One region of the Kribbella sp. NPDC004138 genome, then DNA from elsewhere that is predicted to be linked to it. Evidence: riboswitches for the same ligand, from Rfam matches in the RefSeq annotation. Region 1 holds a riboswitch; the other holds the start of a gene.
The links. Region 1 has a riboswitch for FMN ahead of ribB (3,4-dihydroxy-2-butanone-4-phosphate synthase). Riboswitches for the same ligand answer to the same signal wherever they lie in the genome.
Positions count from the first base shown of each region.

Region 2: another riboswitch for FMN. It lies ahead of ribD (bifunctional diaminohydroxyphosphoribosylaminopyrimidine deaminase/5-amino-6-(5-phosphoribosylamino)uracil reductase RibD); the one in region 1 lies ahead of ribB (3,4-dihydroxy-2-butanone-4-phosphate synthase).

Region 1 covers NZ_JBSGFZ010000009.1:26,103-29,499, forward strand. The annotation lists gene ACWEOO_RS14405 (apiosidase-like domain-containing protein) at 1-1,394, opposite strand, end outside; FMN riboswitch at 1,442-1,575, shown strand; gene ribB (3,4-dihydroxy-2-butanone-4-phosphate synthase) at 1,660-2,274, shown strand; gene ACWEOO_RS14415 (transketolase family protein) at 2,336-3,295, opposite strand; gene ACWEOO_RS14420 (transketolase) at 3,292-3,397, opposite strand, start outside.
Region 2 covers NZ_JBSGFZ010000020.1:125,605-129,001, forward strand. The annotation lists gene ACWEOO_RS27085 (serine/threonine-protein kinase) at 1-170, shown strand, start outside; gene ACWEOO_RS27090 (MFS transporter) at 218-1,429, shown strand; FMN riboswitch at 1,488-1,619, shown strand; gene ribD (bifunctional diaminohydroxyphosphoribosylaminopyrimidine deaminase/5-amino-6-(5-phosphoribosylamino)uracil reductase RibD) at 1,778-2,788, shown strand; gene ACWEOO_RS27100 (riboflavin synthase) at 2,789-3,397, shown strand, end outside.

The DNA.
Region 1 (3,397 bases):
CGCCAGCCGGCACCAGGGGCGAGGAAGAACTCGGAGTGCCCCGGCTCCTCGCCGTGCAGCCGCCACTGCCACAGACTGCCCGCGCCGTAGACGACGCCCATCGTCCCGCCCGCGCACAGGTTGCTCCACGCCTCGTGGCCCTGCCACCAGCCCTCGGCCACACCGGTCCGGCCGGTGTGCTCGTACGTCGGTTCGCCGTTCGCGACCGCCTTGATCGGGCGGTTCCGCCACATGTCGGCGACCCGCTCCGGGACGTGCTCGCCGGTGTGGCCGGTCTGGCACCACTGGAAGTCGAGCCACTCGGCGTCCTGGTGGGCGTCGGCGCGGATGTGCGGGCGGTAGTGGATGCCGGTGGGCTGCTCGTAGCAGTCGACCGCGTGTACCTCGGCGCCGCCCGCCGCGGTCTGCGGCTCGGCTCCGGAGCCGTCGCCGCCGACCAGGTAGATCGCCGGCCGGGCGCCGTACCGCGCGACGAGGTAGCGGCAGTAGGCGGCGTACTCCTGCTCTGGCACCACGGTGCCGGCCACGTCGAGGCCTTTCCAGCCGAACCCCTGGAAGACGGGCTGCAGGACCGGGACGATGCCGTGCTCGACGAGGATGTCAAGGAGGTTGTCGAGGTACTGGAAGTACTCGGCGTTCAGCTGCCGTAGGTGACCGTCGGGCAGGTCCTCGAAGCCGACGTCGAAGCCTTCGTCCTGGGTGCGGTCGCGAGGGCCGATCGCACGCATGTCCGGCTGCACAGTCATCAGCAGGACCGCGTTGAAACCCTTGGACTGCCGGTCCGCGGCGTACTCACGTACTTGCTCCGGGGTGGCGCGCCAGGGCAGCGCCCAGGCGGTGTCGGCCACCAGCAGCGCCGGCGTCCCGTCCGCATGCACGAGACTGCGCCCGCCAGGCGACATCCGCCAGAACCCATGGCGATAGAACGGATTGCTCTCGCCGGCAGGTGCGGTAGCCACGTCAAACTCCCCGCCCTCGGGCTCCACATCGAACTCCCCGCCCTCGGGCGGAACCGCGGACCCGCCGCCGACCGCCCACCGCCAGCGGCCGGGCAGCGGCGCCGCAAACCGAACCTTCCGGCCCCGACCACCACGCGCGGAGCGCGCCTCCCGGCCGCCCGCCTCCCCACCGCCGGCCTCCCCACCGCTGGCTTCCCGGCCATCGGCCTGCCCGCCGCCAGCCTCACCGCCGGCCTCACCGCCGGCCTCACCGCCGACCTCCCGGGCGTCCGCATTCGCCCCATGGCCTCCCCCACCGGCGTCCGCGGAGCGGACCTGGTCGGTGCCGTCCCGGAAGGTCGGGCGCCGGAGGCGCAACCCGGACTCGTGCTCGAAATCGACCCAGTCACCGGTAGCCGGCAGTTCGATCTCTCGCCAGACGGATGAGATGGACATGACACTCCTGGGGTGCTGGTTGCCGTTAAGCTGATGGTCGAGAGAACACACGTGCTCTGGGGTCGGTGAAATTCCGAGCCGGCGGTGACAGTCCGCGACCCGTGACTCCGCGAGGAGGAGCGGTTGACCTGGTGGAACTCCAGGACCGACGGTGAAAGTCCGGATGGGAAGACGCACGTGGCAGTCGCACGTCCTCGGAAACGGGGGCGTGGGCTTGTCGTTGCCCCCGGAGTGCTCTGCGTGCACTGCCGAGAGGACAACGACCGTGAACACCGTCACCAGCCTGGACACCATCGAGCGCGCCGTCGCCGAGATCGCCGTCGGGCGACCCGTGGTGGTCGTCGACGACGAGGACCGCGAGAACGAGGGCGACCTGACCTTCGCCGCGAGCCTCGCGACCCCCGAGTTGATGGCCCTGCTCGTCCGCCACAGCAGCGGCTACGTCTGCGCGCCCGCCGCGCCGGAGATCCTGGACCGGCTCGAGTTGCCGCTGATGGTGCCGGACAACCAGGACAGCCTGCGGACGGCGTACACCGTGTCCGTCGACGCGGCGACCGGCGTCGGCACCGGCATCTCCGCCGCGGACCGGGCGCGGACCGTCCGCGTGCTGGCCGATCCCTCGGCGCAGCGCCCGGACCTGATCCGGCCCGGCCACATCCTGCCGTTGCGTGCCGTCGACGGCGGAGTCCGGCAGCGGCCCGGTCACACCGAGGCCACCGTCGAACTCGTCCGGCTGGCCGGACTGCCGCCGGTCGGCGTGATCGGCGAGCTGATGAACGACGACGGCACCCTGATGACCGGCGCCGACCTGCGCGGTTTCGCCGACGCTCATGGCTTCGCGATGATCTCGATCGCCGCCCTCATCACCCACCTCGGCTGAAACCCCTTACGTCCGAAGAAGTGGGGAGAGGTGTCGCCGGTTCTTCGGACGCAAGCGGGAGTCATCGGAGCAGTTGGCGGGCGGCGTCGGCGATGCCGTCCGCGGACAGGCCGTACCGGTCGAGCAGGTAGCCGGCCGACCCCGTCGGCGCGAACTCGCCGATGCCCAGGATCGACACCCGGGCCGGGTGGTGCTGGACGACGGTCTCCGCGACCGCACCGCCGAGCCCGCCGCCCGGCACTGCTTCCTCGGCGGTCACGATGCCGGCCGTCTCCCGCGCGGCCGCGACCACGGCGTCGACGTCCAGCGGTTTCACCGTCGGCATCGACAGCACCCGGGCCGAGATCCCTTCGGCGGCGAGCCGTTCCGCGGCGGCCAGCGCCCGCCACAGCACGGTCCCGTTGCTGATCACGGTGACGTCGTTGCCTTCGCGGACCGTGATCGCCTTGCCGAGCCGGAACTCGTAGTCGTCGGCGTACACCTTCGGCACGCTCATCCGGCTGACCCGGATGAACACCGGCCCGGGCGCGGCAGCCGCCCAGCGCAGCGCGGCCGCGGTCTCGACCGGATCCGCCGGCACGATGATCCGCAGGCCGTCGATCGCGCGCAGCCAGGCGATGTCCTCGATCGAGTGGTGTGTCGGGCCGAGCTCGCCGTACGCGACGCCCGGGCTCATCCCGCACAGCTTCACGTTGGTGTTCGAATACGCGACGTCGGCCTTGATCTGCTCGAGCGCACGCCCGGTGAGAAAGCAGGACGCCGCCGACACGAACGGGATCCGGCCGCCGTTGGCCAGCCCGGACGCGACCCCGACCATGTCCTGCTCGGCGATGCCGACGTTGATCAGCCGGTCCGGGAACGCCTTGCGGAAGCTGTTCAGCTTGCTCGACCCGACGGAGTCGTTGACCACACCCACGATCCGGTGATCGGCCTCGGCGAGCTCCGCGAGCGTCTCGACGTACGCGTCCCGGCAGTCGTAGCGGGGCTGGTCGGCGATCGAAGGGGTCTGTACGGCGGTCATGCCGGCTCCTTGGCAAATCCGGGAACAACAGCCTCCAGCTCGGTCAGCGCCTGCTGGAACTCCGCCGCGTCCGGCACCCGGTGGTGCCAGGCGACGTTGTTG
Region 2 (3,397 bases), on a different contig from region 1:
CACCCAACCCACCGCACGCCCAGACCGCCTCGGGCGGCCGGGCCACCGCCGGGCGAATTTTGTCTGGCGAGCGGGGTGGGTCGGGCAGGTTGTTGTGGGGGGTTGCTGTGGCTTGTTTCGTGGGAGCTGTCGGGCTGCTGGGGAGTGCTGCCTGGTTGCTGTTGCGCTGACGGAAATCCACCGGACGGCGGGCGCGTGGCGTGGAAGACTTTTGGTGATGGAGCCGTTAGTGGTCACCGCGCCGACGACGGGTCGGCTGCGGTTTCTGATCGCCGCGCTGGCGATCACGACGACCGTCGGGTACGGCGTGCTCACGTACGCGTTCAGCGCCCTCGTCGGCCCGATGAGCCACGAGCTGTCCATCTCCACCACGACCGCGGTCGGCGCGTCGACGATCGCCGTGCTGGTCAGCGGCCTCATCTCGATCCCTGTCGGTCGCCGCCTGGACGTCCGCGGCGGACGCGGTCTGATGGCGTCCGGCTCGGCCCTGGCCGCGGCCGCCGTCCTCGGCTGGTCGCAGGTCCAGAACACCGTCCAGCTGTACGCCGTCTTCGTCCTGGTCGGCGTCGCCTGCGCGATGGTCCTCTACCCGCCCGCCTTCGCCGTCGTGGTCGCCGTCGCGGCCCCGACCGCCCGGACGAACTCGATCCTCACCATCACGATGGTCGGCGGACTGGCCAGCTCGATCTTCATCCCACTCACCGGTTACCTCGCCCACAGCCTCGGCTGGCGCTCCGCCCTCGTCGTGCTGGCCGGCACCCTCGCCGTCACCACAGTCCCGCTGCACTTCCTCGCCGTACCGCGGCAAGCGCCACGGCCCACAACCACGCGGCACCCGAAGTCGCCGACCAGAGTTCTGCGCGATCCCGGGTTCTGGCTGCTCGCCGGCGCGTTCGTCGTACACAGCGCGGCGCTCGCCGTGATCGCCGTCCACCTGGTCCTCTACCTTGTCAGTCTGGGCCACCCGCCGGCGCGAGCGGCGAGCCTGGCGGGGCTGCTCGGCCTGATGTCGGTGACCGGGCGGCTGGTGGCCAGCGTGTCCGCCCGGTGGTTGCCGATGGCGACGATCACTGCGCTGATCCTGCTCGTCCAGGGCGTCGCGGTCGCGCTGCTGCCCGCCGTCGGAGAGCGCGTCGGCGGGGCGATCGGGTGCCTGGTGCTGTTCGGCCTGGGGTTCGGGGTGTCGTCGATCGCGACCCCGGCGATCCTGCTCGACCGGTACGGCGCGAGCGGCTTCGGCACGATCGCCGGGATGCTCGGCACCCCGACGACGATCGCGAAGGCGGTCGGGCCGCTCGTCGGCGCCGGGCTGGCCGGCGCGTTCGGGTATCGGCCGCTGATCCTCGCGGTGGCCGCCGGCTGCGCGCTGGCCGGTGCGGCGCTGGCCCTCACCCGCCGGCTGGTGCCGCCGGCGTCGACCAGGATGTGACCTGGGTCGTGGTGCGAGTTGCGGCAGAGGGCATACTTGAAGCACGAGTGAACCCACTCGCGTGCTCCGGGGTCGGTGTAATTCCGAGCCGGCGGTAACAGTCCGCGACCCGGTCGCTGCGGTATGGCGATCGGTTGACCTGGTGGAATTCCAGGACCGACGGTGAAAGTCCGGATGGGAGGCGCACGCGGTCGACGGGTGCGCTCTGGCGCCCGATGGCGCGGAGCGTGGGCTGTGACGGCCCGCGCGACGCGGTTCCCCGTGGGCGGCGGAGCGGACGTGCCGGCCGGAGGCCCCGGAGTGCGTCCGTGACGACGAGGGGCCCGAGCAGTGAACGACGCGTCGCCGATCGACATCGCCTGGATGAGGCGTGCTGTCGAGCTGGCTGCGAGAGGTGTCGGCAGCACCCATCCCAACCCGGTGGTCGGGTGCGTGATCACCGGCCGCGACGGGCATCCGGTGGGCGAGGGCTTCCATGCCGTTGCGGGCGGCCCGCACGCCGAGGTCGAGGCGCTCCGGATGGCCGGTGCCCGCGCCCGCGGCGGTACGGCGTACGTCACGCTCGAGCCGTGCAACCACACCGGCCGGACCGGTCCGTGCGCGGACGCCCTGATCGAAGCCGGGATCGCGCGCGTCGTGTACGCCGTACCCGACCCGAATCCGACCGCCGCGGGCGGCGCCGAGAAGCTGCGGACCAAGAACATCGAGGTCGTGGAGGGCGTACTGCGCTCCGAGGCCGAGGCGGTCAATCACGTCTGGCTGCACAGCGTGCGGGTCGGTCGCCCGTTCGTCACCTGGAAGTTCGCGACCACGCTCGACGGGCGGTCCGCGGCGCCGGACGGGACCAGCAAGTGGATCACCGGCCCGATCGCGCGGGCCGACGTCCACCGGCTGCGCGCCGAGTGCGACGCGATCGTCGTCGGCACCCAGACGGTGCTGAACGACGACCCTGAGCTGACGGTCCGCGACGAGAACGACGTCCCCGCGGCGCGGCAGCCGCTGCGGGTGGTCGTCGGTGACCGCGAGATCCCGCCGACCGCGCGCGTCCGCAACGACCGCGCCGAGACGTTGCTGCTGCCGACCCACGATCCCGCCGAGGTGCTCCGGCAGCTGGACGACCGGCAGATCCGGCACCTCTGGCTCGAAGGCGGCCCGACGCTGGCCGCCGCGTTCCTGCGCGCCGGTCTGGTCGACCAGATCGTCGCGTACGTCGCTCCGGCCGTCCTCGGCTCCGGCTACGCCGCGGTCGGCGACCTCGGCGCGGAATCGATCGACCACCTGCGGCGGTTCAAGCTAGCGGACGTCACCCGCCTCGGCGACGACGTCCGGCTGACCCTGGTTCCTCTGGGAGGAAAGTAGATGTTCACCGGCATCATCGAAGAACTCGGCACCGTCGAGTCCCTGGATCTACTGGATGGTGACGCCGCGCGGCTCACCATCCGGGGTCCGAAGGTGACCGAGGACGCCGCGCACGGCGCCTCGATCGCGGTCAACGGCTGCTGCCTGACGGTGGTGGAGTACGGCGGGGGCCTGTTCACCGCGGATGTGATGCGCGAGACGCTGCAGCGGACCAGCCTCGGCGGCCTGGAGAAGGGTTCGCCGCTCAACCTCGAGCGGGCCGTCGCCGCGCACGAACGGCTCGGCGGCCACATCGTCCAGGGCCACGTCGACGGCACCGGCACGATCGCCTCCCGGACCCCGGCGGAGCGCTGGGAGGACGTCCGGGTCGCGACGTCCCCGGAGATCCTGCGGTACATCGCCGAGAAGGGCTCGATCGCGATCGACGGCGTCTCGCTGACCGTGACCGACGTCGACGACGCGACCGGGACGTTCGGGGTCAGCCTGATCCCGACCACGCTGGAGCTGACCGTGCTCGGCGCGAACAAGGTGGGCGACACCGTCAACCTCGAGGTCGACGTGATCGCCAAGTACGTCGAGCGGCTGCTGACCGCCGGCACAGTGCAGGAC